DNA from 4 places in the Arthrobacter sedimenti genome. Region 1 is predicted to be linked to each of the others. Evidence: riboswitches for the same ligand, from Rfam matches in the RefSeq annotation. Region 1 holds a riboswitch; each other region holds the start of a gene.
What was found. Region 1 has a riboswitch for cyclic di-AMP ahead of ACFO0G_RS08790 (C40 family peptidase). Riboswitches for the same ligand answer to the same signal wherever they lie in the genome.
Positions count from the first base shown of each region.

Region 2: linked by a shared signal. The riboswitch ahead of ACFO0G_RS17265 (M23 family metallopeptidase) and the one ahead of ACFO0G_RS08790 (C40 family peptidase) in region 1 are both predicted to bind cyclic di-AMP.
Region 3: linked by a shared signal. The riboswitch ahead of ACFO0G_RS18325 (aggregation-promoting factor C-terminal-like domain-containing protein) and the one ahead of ACFO0G_RS08790 (C40 family peptidase) in region 1 are both predicted to bind cyclic di-AMP.
Region 4: linked by a shared signal. The riboswitch ahead of ACFO0G_RS13560 (glycoside hydrolase family 16 protein) and the one ahead of ACFO0G_RS08790 (C40 family peptidase) in region 1 are both predicted to bind cyclic di-AMP.

Region 1 covers NZ_JBHSDQ010000003.1:150,754-154,512, forward strand. Annotated here, with positions in the region: gene ACFO0G_RS08785 (protein adenylyltransferase SelO) at 1-1,045, shown strand, start outside; gene ACFO0G_RS08790 (C40 family peptidase) at 1,156-1,992, opposite strand; cyclic di-AMP (ydaO/yuaA leader) riboswitch at 1,996-2,166, opposite strand; gene ACFO0G_RS08795 (TraR/DksA family transcriptional regulator) at 2,457-2,816, shown strand; gene ACFO0G_RS08800 (DNA alkylation repair protein) at 2,813-3,343, shown strand; gene ACFO0G_RS08805 (DUF1810 domain-containing protein) at 3,364-3,759, shown strand, end outside.
Region 2 covers NZ_JBHSDQ010000008.1:159,879-163,637, forward strand. Annotated here, with positions in the region: gene ACFO0G_RS17260 (C40 family peptidase) at 1-248, opposite strand, end outside; cyclic di-AMP (ydaO/yuaA leader) riboswitch at 403-580, opposite strand; gene ACFO0G_RS17265 (M23 family metallopeptidase) at 709-1,530, opposite strand; cyclic di-AMP (ydaO/yuaA leader) riboswitch at 1,542-1,753, opposite strand; gene ACFO0G_RS17270 (metal-dependent transcriptional regulator) at 1,893-2,594, opposite strand; gene serC (phosphoserine transaminase) at 2,920-3,759, shown strand, end outside.
Region 3 covers NZ_JBHSDQ010000010.1:89,674-93,432, forward strand. Annotated here, with positions in the region: gene ACFO0G_RS18320 (ArnT family glycosyltransferase) at 1-1,799, shown strand, start outside; cyclic di-AMP (ydaO/yuaA leader) riboswitch at 1,970-2,130, shown strand; gene ACFO0G_RS18325 (aggregation-promoting factor C-terminal-like domain-containing protein) at 2,136-2,882, shown strand; gene ACFO0G_RS18330 (glyoxalase superfamily protein) at 3,066-3,482, opposite strand; gene upp (uracil phosphoribosyltransferase) at 3,527-3,759, opposite strand, start outside.
Region 4 covers NZ_JBHSDQ010000005.1:176,587-180,345, forward strand. Annotated here, with positions in the region: gene ACFO0G_RS13550 (single-stranded DNA-binding protein) at 1-486, opposite strand, end outside; gene rpsF (30S ribosomal protein S6) at 557-862, opposite strand; cyclic di-AMP (ydaO/yuaA leader) riboswitch at 1,241-1,387, shown strand; gene ACFO0G_RS13560 (glycoside hydrolase family 16 protein) at 1,392-2,507, shown strand; gene ACFO0G_RS13565 (glycosyltransferase) at 2,641-3,759, shown strand, end outside.

The DNA.
Region 1 (3,759 bases):
CGAGGCCATGTACGCCCTGCACATCCCCACCACCCGTTCGCTCGCCGTCGTGGGGACGGGCCGCCAGGTCCGGCGCGACGATATGCTGCCGGGCGCCGTCCTGGCCCGGGTGGCAAGCAGCCACCTGCGCGTGGGCAGCTTCCAGTACGCGCGTGCCACGGAAAACATGGAGCTCCTGAAGCGGCTGGCCGACCACGCCATCAGCAGGCACTACCCCCACGCCGCTGACGCCGACAACCCCTACCTGGAACTGTTCGCCTCTGTCGTCTCGGCCCAGGCGGAATTGGTGGCCCGTTGGATGCTGGTGGGATTTGTGCACGGGGTCATGAATACAGACAACATGACCATCTCAGGGGAAACCATCGATTACGGCCCGTGCGCGTTCGTGGACGCGTTCAATCCCGCCGCCGTCTACAGTTCAATCGACGTCAGCGGCCGCTACGCCTACGCCAACCAGCCGGTTTTGGCCGAATGGAACCTTGCCCGGCTCGCCGAGGCGATGCTGCCGCTCATCGACGAAGACCAGGAGAAGGCGGTTGGCCCGGCGGTGGAGGTGCTTGGCGGCTTCCGGGGGCAATACAGCAGGGCGTGGACCAGCGGGATGAATGCCAAGCTCGGCCTTGGCAGCGGCGGGGGCAGTGACGGGGAAACCACGTCCGCGCTGGTGGACGGCGCCATTGACATCCTGAAAGACGGCCCCGTGGACTACACCCTCTTCTTCCGTAACCTTGGCAAGGCGGCCCGGGGCGACCTTCGCCCGGTCCGCGGCATGGTTCTTGATCTGGCCGCGTTCGATTCCTGGGCGGAGCGGTGGCAGGCACTTGAACCGGACGCGGAGCTGATGGACAGCGTCAACCCGGCGTACATCCCCAGGAACCACCTTGTGGAGGAGGCGCTGGCCGCTGCCACGGGCGGAACCCTGGCACCCTTGCAGCAGCTGCTGGAGGCAGTCAGCGATCCCTTCACCGAGCGGTCCGGGCTGGAACGCTACGCGGAAGGCGCCCCTGAAGATTTCGGCAGCTACATGACCTTCTGCGGGACCTGACAGCTGCGGATGCGGAGGGCAGATGCGACAGGAGGGCGGCAGCCGGTGTACCGGCTGCCGCCCTCCTGTTTCAATGCCTGCGCGGATGCGCGCCTTCGGTTGCGCGAAGACTAGGCGACGCGGACTGCTGAGTAGCCGCCCAGCCAGCTGATGGAGTGCACCTGGGTGTCGTAGCCGTTCACGCCGCCGCTGACAACCTGGCCGTTACCGGCGTAAACGCCCACGTGGCCGGAGGTTATGATCAGGTCGCCGGGAGCAGGAGCGCTGACCACGGTGCCGTACTGGAAGAACTGGGTGGGGGCAAGATCGCCAACGGACTTGCCCACCGAGCGCAGCGCCTTCTCAACCATGGCAGTACAGTCCTGCTGCACGCCCAGCTGGCTGTAGGCGTTCGCCAGGATGGCAGCGCCGGTGCCCGTGCCGCTGGGGGCTGATACGGGGGTGGCCGAGGCGTAGGACATGTTCATGCCGGTGTTGGCCGGAGCGGCGGCTGCAGTCTGCACGGGCGCTGCTGCCGGAGCCGGAGCCGGTGCGGCGGTGTAACCGGCGCCGGGGATCTGGATCTGGTCGCCCGGGTAGATAACCGAGGACAGGCCCAGGCCGTTGGCGGCCAGGACATCGTTCAGGCTGACGCCGTAAGCAGATGCGATGGCACCGAGGGTATCGCCGGAAACTACGGTGTGGACGCTTCCTGCTGCCGCTGCCGCAACGGGGGCGGCAGGTGCGGAGTAGGCCTGCACGTTGGTCTTTTCAGTGGTGTCCGGGCCGGTGACACCGGCGTGGGCCGGGGCGCCGACGCCGAAGGCAATGCCGGACGCTGCAGCAACTGCCAGCGCGGGGCGGCCCAGCGAGCGGGCCTGGGACTTGGCTGTCACGGCGAGGCCCTCGAGAACAATCGAGCGGGCCGGAGTTGCGCGGTGACGGGCAGGGGTGGAATTTTTTGACACGGTTGATCGCCTCTCCCATGCCTGCGGGGTGAGCTGTCGGGTTCGGGCTGGAGATACCCGGCCGGAAGCATCCCCGTAACGGACGGAGGCGCTATCGACTTAACCCCAAGGCCACAAGTGGCCGCGGAAACTTGGTTCCCCCGTCCCTGCCAGCTGGAGCGGTTGTATCCCATGATCAGCGGCAGGGCTCGGCATACTGATGGGAATGTCCCGACTGAGAGGGACACCTGAAGACCATAACCCACATGCGGCGGCATTGTCACATTTGGATAACATACGAGGTCCCGCTCTCGAATTCCGCAAACGTTTGGATGTTACCTCCGTCCCGGGTTTAAGCTCGGCTAATAGCCATGGCGTGCAGCCCGGTAACGGTGCGGACACGGGCGCGAGGGGGATGCTGCTGGCCCCACGGCACGGGCCGTTTCCATGCCGACGGTTCCCGGTCGGACCGCTAGGCTGATTACATGCCAGATTTCGACCGGTTCCGCGTGCTGCTCGAAGAGGAGCGGGCGCGGCGGCTGGAGCTGCTGCCGGCGCTGCGGGCCGACATAGACGCGGCGAATTCGGCCCGGCAGGACTCCAACGTCGATGACGAGCACGATCCCGAAGGGGCCACGATCGCCTTCGAGCTCTCACAGGCTTCGGCGCTCCTGAAGCAGAGCTCGGCCGGCCTGGACCAGATTGACGCGGCGTTGACCCGCCTGGCCGCGGGGACCTACGGCGCCTGCGCAGTATGCGGTGAACCCATTGCGGAGGGCAGGCTGGAAGCGCGGCCGTGGACGCCGTTTTGTATCCGGCACGCCTCGTCCGGCCGGGGACGATGACCGGCCCTGCGGAGGTGGTGTCCGCCGCGGTGGAGTTCGTTGACCGGACCCTCCAGAACGAAGGCGCCTGGTATCGGGCGGACGACGTCGGGAACCGGCTGGGCTGGGCGCTGGACTCTTATGGCTCTTCCATCGGAGCGGTGCGCGGCACGGTGCGCGACACGCTGCGTAAATTCAAGGACCTGGACCACGACGCCACGGTGATGCTTGCTTCCGCCCTGTGGGGACAGCCCAGGCCCGGCTCCCGCCCGGTGTTTGAGCGCCGGTTGGCGGCGGTGGTGCTGTTGCAGTCAAGGGTGCGGCTGCTTCGGCACTCGGACCTGACCCGGCTCGAAGGCTTCCTGCGTTCCGCCCAGGCCGCTGACCTGACCCAACCTCTCCTTGCCGACGTCCTGGTGCCGCTGCTGTCCGGCCTCGGGGAGCGCGAGCGCCACCGGGCCGGTGTGGTCCTGGCCCGGTGGCGGGACGACCCCGACCCGCAGCTTCAGGAGGCGGCAGCCGCCCTCGACAACGATTTGACCCTTTGACCTTAAACCGGGAGATCCACATGAACGAGCACTTTGACCTTGACCGTTTTGTTGCCGCGCAAGACAGCGGCGGTACCTATGACCAGGCGCTGGGGGAGCTGCAGGTCGGGAGGAAATCCGGGCACTGGATGTGGTTCGTCTTCCCGCAGATTTCCGGTTTGGGGCAGAGTGCAACGTCCCGCAAATACGCCATCTCCTCACTGGCTGAGGCCCGCGCCTACCTGGACCACGACGTGCTGGGCCCGCGGCTCCTGGAATGCGCCCTGGCCCTGGCCAACCACGCCGACCAGCCCGCCGAAGACATATTCGGCGGCATCGATGCCAGGAAGCTGCGATCGTCCATGACACTGTTTCTCCGGGCGGCACCCGGAGAAACAGTGTTCAAGACTGTCCTGGCCCAGTTCTTCGATGGCGAG
Region 2 (3,759 bases), on a different contig from region 1:
GTCTTGGTGACCGGGGAGGCGTCCTGGCCGGCGGCAGCGGCAGCAGTGGCTGCGCCGTTCGCCGTGTCGGTGGACTGGGTGCGCACCGCTTCCACCTTCGGAGCAGCGGTGGTCTTCACCACGGGGCGCTCGAAGGAAACCGTGGCAGTGGGGGCAGCGGTGACGGCGAGGGCCGTCTGGGCCGAACCGGACTCGGTGGACGCTGAGACACCGGCAGTGGTGTCGGCAGCGGTGGCCGGCAGTCCCATGCTCAGGATGAGGCCCGATGCGGCTGCCACAACGGCAGCCTGGCGGCCTACGGTCCCGGCATTTGCACTTACGGCCTTGGAAACGGCATCCAAGGGGCTGGTGCGAACCGTTTGCGCACGGTGGCGCGCAGAATGATGGCGTGAAGACACGAAGGTAGCCTCTCCCAATGCCTGCGAGGTGAGCTGTCGGATTCGGATGGGAGTCACCCGGCCACGCTGCTTCCTGGGAAGCTTGTGACTTAACCCCAAGGCCTTCTGGAAGAAGGCCGAAATTGGTTCCCCCGCCCCTGCCAGACGATGAAATGCGAACGGACCTTGAGCGGTGGCAGAGTTAGGCAATCCACTCAAGAGCGTCAACTTCGGAAAAGTTGACGCGAGTTAGACGGTACAGCAGTTTTGTTTCAATGTCACATTCAGGTCACGGCGAGTCACGGCGATCTGAGAGTGGACAATCATTCGGTTACAACCAGCCCATGGGATCGACCACTTCGCCGTTGACCTGGACCTCGAAGTGCAGGTGGCAGCCGGTGGACGCGCCGGTGGTGCCGCTCAGGGCCACAACGTCCCCGCGGGACACGGTCTGGCCCACCTTGACGTTGAAGGATGACAGGTGGTTGTACGTGGTTTCCAGCCCATTTCCATGGTCAATAACCACCCGGTTTCCGCCGCCGAACTGATGCCAGCCAGCGAAGGTCACGGTACCGGTGGCGGCCGCCAGGACGGAGGTCCCGCATTGCGCCACAAAGTCCTGGCCCCTGTGGAAGTCGCCCGACCCCCCGGTAATGGGACTGACCCTGTAACCGAAGGGGGAAGCGGTGACAAGCGAGGCCAGCGGTGCGGCCAGGGTGCCGGCTGACGCGGCACGCGTCACGGAGCCGGCCGACTGGGCACTCAGGAGTTGCTTCAGCTTTCCGTCCGGATCGGCCTGGGTCACCACTGCCGAGCGGCTGAAGTCGATCTGGGCACCGATATCTGCTGAAATCTGGGGCTGGGGCGTGACGGAGGAGGCTGCGACCGGGGCGCTGCCGGCGGCGTCAGTGGCCATAACGGGACCTGTGGCGGGCACAGTCACAGTCAGAACCAGGCCGGTGGCAGCAAGGGCCATGCCGGCTTTCTGGCCTATGCCGCTGGCGGCTGCAAACTCCGTCATCTGGCGGAATGGACCCCGGCGGCGGCGGGCGTCGCGATGGAGGTCGCGGGGGCGCTCCGCTGCGGCATCTTCGACAACCCGCGGTGCCGAAGGGGGGCCGGCAGCACGGCGGCGTCCCCGGGGGGTCTGCATGGTCAAGAAGGGTTTCCTCTCTGGAGAAGCCTGCGGAGTTAGCTGTCGGATTCGGGTCAGAGAGATCAAAGACCCGGCCCGCCAAGGGCAAGCTTCTGCGCAGGGATATTCCCGGAAGAATCCTTCACTGGAGAGGCTTGCTGCTGACGGACTTCACCCCAAGGCAGTCCCCCGCTGCCGATTGTGGTTCCCCCGCCTCTGCCAGTAACGACTCGTGCACCTGACCCGCTGGCAGAGCTCGGCTCCGGATCAGGTAACGCTTAAGTTTCAACGACTGGTTCTACTATAGGGGCTTAAGACCCTTGGTAACAATTCCGTTATCTTTGCGTGGAAGGGCAGGCCCGGGGTATGGAAGTCCCGCTTCAGCCCTGCTTGATGGCCACGAAGACATGCGCGGCCACCTCGGGCGGAAGCTCCAGCGCTCCTTCAATCCCGGTCACCCGCACCGAGATGTAATCGCCCACGCGTTCCAGGGTCACGGCAGCGCCGGGCCGGATTCCGCCTTCGTCCAACTGCGCCAGCAGTTCGGGCTCCACCTGGATCGGTTCCGCGAGGCGGCTGATGGTCACGCCCGACGCAGGCCCGTAGCTCTTCATCGCCTCCACCAGGCTGATGGCCCCGTCACCAAAGCCGGGGGCCGGCTGGCCGCCCAGCGCGGCAAGGCCGGGGATGGGGTTGCCGTATGGGGACTCGGTGGGGTGGTCCAGCATCTCGTAGATGCGCCGCTCCACCCTCTCACTCATCACATGTTCCCAGCGGCAGGCTTCATCGTGGACGTAGGCCCAGTCCAGCCCAATAACGTCCGCCAGCAGGCGTTCGGCGAGCCGATGCTTGCGCATCACTTCGGTGGCCCGCTTGCGGCCGGTGTCCGTGAGTTCCAGATGCCTGTCGCCGGAGACCACAACGAGTCCGTCGCGCTCCATCCTGCCGATGGTCTGGGAGACGGTGGGGCCGGAATGGCGCAGGCGCTCGGCAATACGGGCCCGGAGGGCAACGATGTTTTCTTCCTCAAGCTCCAGGATGGTCCTGAGGTACATCTCCGTAGTGTCGATCAGATCCGTCATCCAGCTCAGCTCCTCGGGCGCAGTACCTTGCGTTGTCCCACCGTATCGCCTCTTCCCGCGAGGTAGTCCGGGGGAAAGCTTAGCCTATTTTGACTTTGTCCGAATAGCCGCGACCCCACAGGGAACCGCACCAGGTGCATGCATGGAACACTTGCACACGCGCCGCATTGTCTCAGTGTCTGGACTTTGCCGCTGCCGGTTCCCGCCCGCCGCTGCTGTTCAGGCAGAATGGGGAAGGCCTATGGCACGGCCGCCGCCCGGCTGCCGGCCACCACAACCCGTCCGTCCGGACCAAAACGTTCGTCCCCGCCGAATTGGAGCACCTGTGAGCGACACCAGCATCACGATTCCCGCCGACCTCCTGCCCAAGGACGGACGGTTCGGCGCCGGCCCGTCAAAGGTCCGGCAGGAACAGATCGATGCCCTCGCAGCCGCATCCAAAACCATCCTGGGCACGTCGCACCGGCAGGCACCGGTCAAGAACCTGGTGGGGTCCGTCCGTGAAGGGCTGAGCCAGTTCTTCCGTGCCCCCGAGGGCTACGAGGTTGTCCTTGGCGTTGGCGGCTCCACTGCTTTCTGGGACATCGCCAGCTTCGGCCTGGTGGAGAAGAAGGCCCAGCACCTCTCCTTCGGCGAGTTCGGATCCAAGTTTGCTGCGGCCACCAACAAGGCCCCTTTCCTGGAATCCTCCTCCATCATCAAGTCCGAGCCCGGCACGCGACCCACGGCGCAGGCCGAGGCCGGCGTGGACGTTTACGCGTGGCCGCAGAATGAGACCTCCACCGGCGTGGCAGCCCCGGTCCAGCGGGTTGCCGGAGCCGACGAGGGATCCCTGGTCCTGGTGGACGCCACCTCGGCCGCAGGCGGCCTGGACGTGGACGTTGCCCAGAGCGATGTCTACTACTTCGCACCGCAGAAGAACTTTGCTTCCGACGGCGGGCTCTGGCTGGGCCTGTTCTCCCCCGCCGCGCTGGAGCGGGCCGCCCGCATCAAGGCCAGTGGACGGTGGATCCCGGACTTCCTGGACCTCCAGACCGCCATCGACAACTCCCGCCTGAACCAGACCTACAACACGCCGTCGCTGTCCACGCTGGTGACCCTGAACGCGCAGGTCCAATGGCTCAACTCCAATGGCGGCCTGGATTTTGCGGCCGGACGCACTGCC
Region 3 (3,759 bases), on a different contig from region 1:
CCGCGAATGCCATCACGGTGGACAAGCCGCCGGCTTCCCTGTGGATCATGGGGCTCTCGGTCCGGATCTTCGGCCTGAGCTCCTGGAGCATCCTGGTTCCCCAGGCGCTGATGGGGGTTGGCGCTGCCTGGCTGCTCTACGTGGCAGTGCGGCGGGCCGCAGCACCGGCCACCGGTGACGTCCGGCTCGCGCACCGCGCAGGCCTGCTGGCGGCGGCAGTCCTGGCCCTCACCCCGGTGGCCACACTGATGTTCCGGTTCAACAACCCGGACGCCCTGCTGGTGCTGCTCATGACGGCCGCCGGATACGCGGTCCTGCGTGCAGTCCAGGAGGACCGGCTGCGCTGGCTCCTGCTGGCCGGGGCGTTCCTGGGCTTCGGGTTCCTGGCCAAGCAACTGCAGGTCCTGCTGGTGCTTCCCGGGTTCGCCCTGGCCTACATGGTTGCGGGGCCGGGCAGGATGCGGCGGCGGCTGCTCCGGCTGGCAGCGGCAGCGGCAGCGATGGTAATTTCCGCCGGATGGTGGCTGCTGGCCGTGGGGCTGACTCCGGCGGACATGCGGCCTTACATTGGCGGGTCGCAAAACAACTCCATCCTGGAGCTGACCCTGGGTTACAACGGGTTGGGCCGGTTGACGGGCGACGAAACGGGCAGCGTGGGCGGCGGCAACGGCTGGGGTGTTCCCGGCCTACTCAGGATGTTCAACAGCGAGTTTGGCGGCCAAATTGCATGGCTGCTGCCGTCCGCCCTCATCCTTGCGGTGGGACTGGTGTGGGTTGGGCGACGGGCGCCACGCACCGATGCCGTCCGCGCTTCCGTCATCGTCTGGGGCTCGTGGGTCCTGGTGACGGGCCTCGTCTTCAGCTTCATGGCCGGCATCATCCACCCGTACTACGCGGTTGCACTGGCGCCGGGTATCGCCGCGCTGGCCGGCTTGGGCTCCGTTCTGCTGTGGCAGCACCGCCGGCAGGCCGCTGCCGGCATCTTCCTGGCCGCAGCGGTGGCCACGGCAGCTCTTATGGCCTTCCATCTGCTGGGAACCACGTCCGCTTACGGCCCATGGCTGCGCTGGCTGGTGCTCGCCGGAGGTGTGGCCGCCGCGGCAGGACTCGGGCTCAACAGGTTCCTGCGCCTGCGTTCCATGCAGCGGACGACGGCGGCCCTCGCCATTGCCGCGTCGCTCGCCGGGCCGCTGGCCTACTCCATCACCACCGCGGCGACGGCACACAGCGGGGCAATCGTGAGTGCAGGGCCAGCCTCCGGCTTTGGCGCCGGCGGACGCGGGCCGGGAGGCTTCAGTGCGGCCGGCCGGAACAACTCCGGCCGAGTTACAGGACAAGGCTTCGCCGGGCAGAACTCCACGGGACAAGGCTTCCAGCAGCAGGCCAACCGCGGCGGGACCGGCGGGACAACCCAAGGCGGTGCTGGATTTGCGGGCGGCATGGGCGGGCTCCTCGGCGCACCCACCCCATCAGCGGATCTCGTGGCCGCGCTCAAAGACGGCGCATCCGGTTACACCTGGGCAGCAGCGGTGGTGGGCTCCAACAATGCCGCCGGGTACCAATTGGCAACGGAACTGCCCGTGATGGCGGTGGGCGGCTTCAACGGCACCGACCCCTCCCCCACCCTGGCCCAATTCCAGGACCTCGTGAGGCAGGGAAGGATCCACTACTTCATCAGCGGCGGAACCATGCGATCCGCCTCCGGTTCGGATGCCTCGGCCCGGATCGCGCAGTGGGTTTCGGAAAACTTCACTCCGCAAAGCATCGGCGGCACTACCCTCTACATCTTGGCAAGGTAACAACACGGCATGGTGTACCGAAAGTAACGACTCAACCGGACGCAGACCGCAAAGCGGCGCGCCAAAGATCGTGACATCCGTTACCCAAATGTGACATTGGAATGCTTTTCCTGTACCGTCGATTGGGTGCGGCTCCCGTTCGGGCCGCATATCCCGGGTTGACGCCAAGCTCTGCCGCTTCCCCGGATCCCGATTGAGCAACGGCAGAGGCGGGGGACCCACCGTCCCGGGCAATGTACGCCCTTGGGGTTAAGCCAGTACGTGATTTTTCCGTGCGGCCGGATGCCCTCATCCGAACCCGACAGCTAACTCCGCAGGTGTGAGAGGCGATCAATCATGTCCAAAAACACGGCAGAACCATGCCTGCATGCCAAGGCTAAACACCGGGCAGAGCAGCAAGCAGCTACAAAGCCCGCAAAGAAGACCAGCTTCGGTACGCGAGCCGGGATCCTCGCAGCATCCTGCGCGGTGCTGGTGGGGGTAGGCGCGGCAGGTCAGGCGACCAGCAACATGACTCCGGTGTCATCCACCGATTCAAACTCTTCCACGGCAGCGGCCGACGCCCAAATGAGCATCGAGAAGAGCGAAATCCGTTCCAACCCGGCAGCGTCCGTTCCGGCGGCAATAAGCGTTGCGCCGCAGGCAGCGGAACCAGCCCCCGCGCCGGCACCGGCAGCCCCCGCAGCAGAAGCCCCGGCTCCTGCACCAGCCCCTGCACCGGCTCCGGCACCCGAGCCTGCTCCTGCACCTGAGCCGGCACCCGCCGTCGCGGTTAATGATCCCGCCGGCGCCCAGGCCTACGCCGCCGGCCAGTTGGCAACCTTTGGCTGGGGACCTGACCAGATGCAGTGCCTGCAGACACTGTGGACCAAGGAGTCGGACTGGACCACCACGGCCACCAATCCCAGCAGCGGGGCATACGGCATCGTCCAGTCCCTGCCCGCGGAGAAGATGGCCAGCTCCGGCGCGGATTACCTGACCAACTACCGCACCCAGATCAACTGGGGCCTCGATTACATCAAGAAGAGCTACCAGTCCCCCTGCGGCGCACTGAACTTCCACCTCGCCCACAACTGGTACTAGGCACCACTCCCCTGGCGCCGGGGGCTCAAAGGGAACTCTTCCGCTGAATCTCCCCACCTTTGGGGGCGTTCGACGGCGTGTCGCCGGCCATCCGCCGTCGTACGCCTTGGCGACGGGGCAAAGCTGCGAAATTCCAGCACAAACCGCGGGCCGCATCATCACGATGCGGCCCGCGGTTTGCTTTTAACTGTTGCCTTGCCCAGCGTCCTGCGCGCTGCTGTCCTGCCCAGCGTTCCGCCACGGTATGTACTGGACGGCCCACTTGTTGCCGTCCGGATCCGCAAAGTAGACGAAGTGGCCCCATGGGAGCACCTCGACATCACTGACGTCCACACCGTTGTTCTTCAGCTGGTCGTGCGCTTTTTGGATATCGTCGACCACCATTTGGAGAGTGGTCCCCGTGCCGGGAGGGGCGTCCAAAAGCCCCTCGCCCATGCAGATGGAGCAGGCAGAGCCGGGCGGGGTCAGCTGTACAAAACGGATGTCGTCCGACGGCCGCTCGTCGTAGTCCGCGTTGAAGCCCACCTTGTTGACGTAGAAGTCCTTGGCGCGGTCAACGTCGGATACAGGGACAAAGACAAGTTCCAGTTTCCAGTCCATCCGCACAGGCTAGCGGCGGGACCAGCATCCAGAAAGGGTGAAAACTACCCTGCGATGCCGTAGAGCCGGTCGCCGGCGTCGCCCAGGCCGGGAACGATGTAGGACTTCTCGTTGAGCTTCTCGTCGATGGAGGCCAGGACGATGTGCACGTTTGCGTCGCCCAGTTCCTCCTCCAGCTTGGCAAGGCCCTCCGGGGCCGCCAGCAGGCAGATGCAGGTGACGTCCGACGCGCCCCGCTTGAACAGGAACTTGATGGCCTCGCGCAGCGTGCCGCCGG
Region 4 (3,759 bases), on a different contig from region 1:
CTGGCTGCCGCCGCCCCAGCCTCCGCCGGAGTTGCCGCCCTGGTTTCCACCAGAGTTGCCGCCTCCGAAGCCACCGCCGCTGTTGCCGCCGCCGAAGCCGCCGCCACCCTGTCCGCCGGAGCGCTGGGTGCGGTTGACCTTGGCGTTGGCGTAGCGCAGGCTGGGGCCGATTTCGTCGACCTCAAGCTCGATGACGGTGCGCTTTTCGCCTTCTTTTGTTTCGTAGGAGCGGCTCTTCAGCCTGCCGGTCACGATGACGCGCATACCCTTTGTCAGGGACTCGGCAACGTTTTCGGCTGCTTCACGCCAGACAGCGGCGCGGAGGAACAGGGTCTCCCCGTCCTTCCACTCGTTGGACTGGCGATCAAAGGTGCGGGGGGTGGAAGCGATGGTGAAGTTCGCTACTGCCGAACCGGACGGTGTGAACCGCAATTCCGGGTCATTGGTGAGGTTACCGATGACCGTAATGGTGGTCTCGCCTGCCATCTACTGCCTCCTTGTTCGATCCTGGGTGAAGAGTGCGTTTCCTGCGGGGTAAAGAATGAAGACGGCTGAATTACTCAGCAACAACCTTCTGCTCTTCGGGGCGGGTGATCTTGGTGCGCATGATGGTCTCGTTAAGAGACAGCTGGCGGTCAAGTTCCTTGGCGGTCTCCGGCTTGGCGGTGAAGTTCACCACGGCGTAGATACCTTCGGACTTCTTCTTGATCTCGTAAGCCAGCCGGCGACGGCCCCAGATGTCAACCTTTTCGATGGTTCCACCATCGTTGGTGATGACGTTCAGGAACTTCTGAAGCGACGGCTCAACGGTACGCTCTTCGACCTCGGGGTCGATGATTACCATCAATTCGTAAGGACGCATATGTGAACCCACCTCCTTTGGGCTAAGCGGTTACGGCATTTCCGTAACAGGAGGTTCATTTGCGATTCCGTGCAATGCCTTGCCGCCCGAACGGAGGCAGGCGCAGCACAGACTTCACTATCTTAGTGCATTTGGACCCGATAGGCGATTTGCGCCTGACTCGAGGCTAGCCGCGTGACGGTCTGAGCAGGCATCCCCGGTGACGCTATGTGGAAAACCGGAAAAAGGGGCCGGATGCCACCAAGTCGGGGCACTTCCCGCAGAACCGCGACGTGAGTCCCGTTACCTAATTGTGATTTTAGGGCCGCATTCGTGTACGGTCGAGCGGGGGCCGCCCCCAGCCGGCCCCAATCCCGGATGACGCCCAGCTCTGCCGCTTCCGGTGATCCACCAAGTTCCAGGCAGAGGCGGGGGACCCAAGTGTCACGGGCCTGGCTTGCGCCTGCCCTGGGGTGAAGCCGCACACGCGGCCGGATGCCTCATCCGAACCCGACAGCTAACTCCGCAGGCGTTGAGAGGTAACTTCCCCATGCCCGCACACCGCAAAAACAGCGCCCACCCAGCGCCCCGTTATCAAAAAGAGACCGCCGCCGACGCCCCCCTTCATCCTTCCACCGGGGCCAAACCAGGCCCCGGGCGGCGGCCCTGGCCCCTCGCTGCCGGTCTCGCCGCAGCACTCCTCGGGGCGGCTTCCCTGGGCCTCGGCCTGGCCCAAAGCACCAACCCCACAGATGTGGCGCGGGTGGCGAGCGCCTCCGACACCGGCAGTGGTGTCCCGGTAAGCGATGTCCCCACGAAGGAACCGGCCGTTGCCCCTGCCCCCGCCACGCCCGCTCCGGCACCTTCCCCGGCTGCCGCTCCTGCTCCGGGCCCGTCCCTCCCCCAGGCTCCTGCCGCGGCAGAGCCGCCGGCACCGGCCGTCCCGTCCGCCCCCGAGGCCCCTATCGCCCTGGCGCCGGCCGCGGCCCAGCTGGCCAGCAGCGGCGCGCCGATGCCCACCGGGGTGCCCGGGAACTGGACCCTGGCGTTTGCCGACGACTTCAACGGCGCCGGATTGGACACCGCCAAGTGGTCCGGCTGCTGGTTCTCCCCCGGCTGCGGAACCATGAACAAGGTCTCCACCAGTCCCGCCAACGTCTCGGTGGCCAACGGAAACCTTGCCTTGGGCCTGGCATCCTCCACTTCCGGCGCGTTGGTGTCGACCAACCCGAAGGGCGGCGCAGGCACGGGCTTCCAGTTCACCACCGGCTACGTGGAGGCGCGCATCAAGTTCCCCGGAAACGCCAATGGCCTCTTCAACTGGCCCGCATTCTGGACCACGGGGCAGTCCTGGCCGGCCACCGGCGAGAACGACATCGCCGAGGTGCTCCAGGCGAAGATGACCGTTAATTACCATTCCACTTCCGGCTCGCAGAACCAGGGCGGCGTCGGCGGGAACTGGGCCAATGAATACCACACCTTTGGCCTGCACCGGATGGCCAACTCGTCGGATGTGTACTTCGACGGCGTCAAGGTCAAGTCCTACCCCACGAATGACGGAAACGCCCCGCAGTACATCGTGCTGAACGTGGGCGCCTCGTCAACGAACCCGGCCTACGGCCCCCAGTCCCAGATGCTGGTGGACTACGTGCGGGCCTGGCAGTAGCCAGCCACGCACCCATGTGATGAAGGACGACGGCGGGACCTCCCGCCGTCGTCCTTTCGCTTTTCCTGTGGTTTCCCTCAAGGTTGCCTAAAGCAACCCTTCCCCCCTTGATGTGATCCATTACACTCTTGCAATGAAGCTCCTGTACGTGACGGAAAGCGTGCCCAACCGGGATCCGGAACTGGGGGATGGCAGCTCCATGATTCCGTACGAGGTGATCCTGCACCTTCCCGCCGATGTTGCCGTCACGCTGCTGACTTTCTCCGGTCCCGTTCCGGTCCCGGCAGCCATCAGGAACCGGTGTGAGACGGTGTACGAACTGGCACCGCGGGAAGAACTATCGGCCTTCGTGCGGTCCCTGGGCGGCCTCACCGGCCTGGGAAAACAGCGGCGCGCCACACCCTCCGCCCGCGCTGCCGCCGCCCGCCTGTCCGCCGGCCAGGACGCCACGCTGATCCACGGACCGCACGCCCTCTTCCTGTCCCACCACATCACCGGGCCGTTAGTGCTGCAGACGGTGGACCCCTGGTCCATCCGGGCCGGCATGGACACCGCCATCGCGCGGACGTTCCGGCCCGCCTACCGGCTGCGTGAAGAGTTGGCGGCACGCGCTGAACGGCAGTTGCCGGCAAGAGCCCGGCTGCTGACCGTCGGGGCGCAGGACGCTGCCGCGTGGGCCGCCAAGCTGGGCAGGCCGGTCAGGAGCATCCCCAACGGAACGGAAGTGGCAACAGGACCCCGCAGGAGGCGGGATGTACCCGTGGTGTGTTTCGCGGGCAGCCTCAACTACGCCCCCAATGTGGACAGCGCCGCTGTATTGGTTGAAAGAATCGCGCCCCAGGTGTGGCGGGAGGTGCCGGACGCCCGCTTCGTCATCGCGGGGCGCCGGCCCACACCGGCCGTGCAGGCACTGGCCGGCCCACAGGTGGAAGTCCTGGCCAACGTGCCCTCCATCCTGGACGTATTCCACGGGGCCGATGTGGCGGTCTTCCCGGACGAACACGGCGTGGGTATCCGGAACTCCGTGCTGGAAGCCCTGGCAGCCGGGCTGCCCGTGGTGGCAACGCCGGTGGCCGCCAGGGAACTGCCTGCGCATCCGCTGCTGGCCGTTGAGGGCAGTATGGACGCCCTTGTCCGCAGGGTGGTGGAGCAGCTCAGACTCCCCCGGGCTGCCCAGGAACCACCGCAAGGACCAGGGCAAGGGGCGCCGCAGGACGGATCCACCGGAGGAACCGCAGTCCGGACCTGGGAA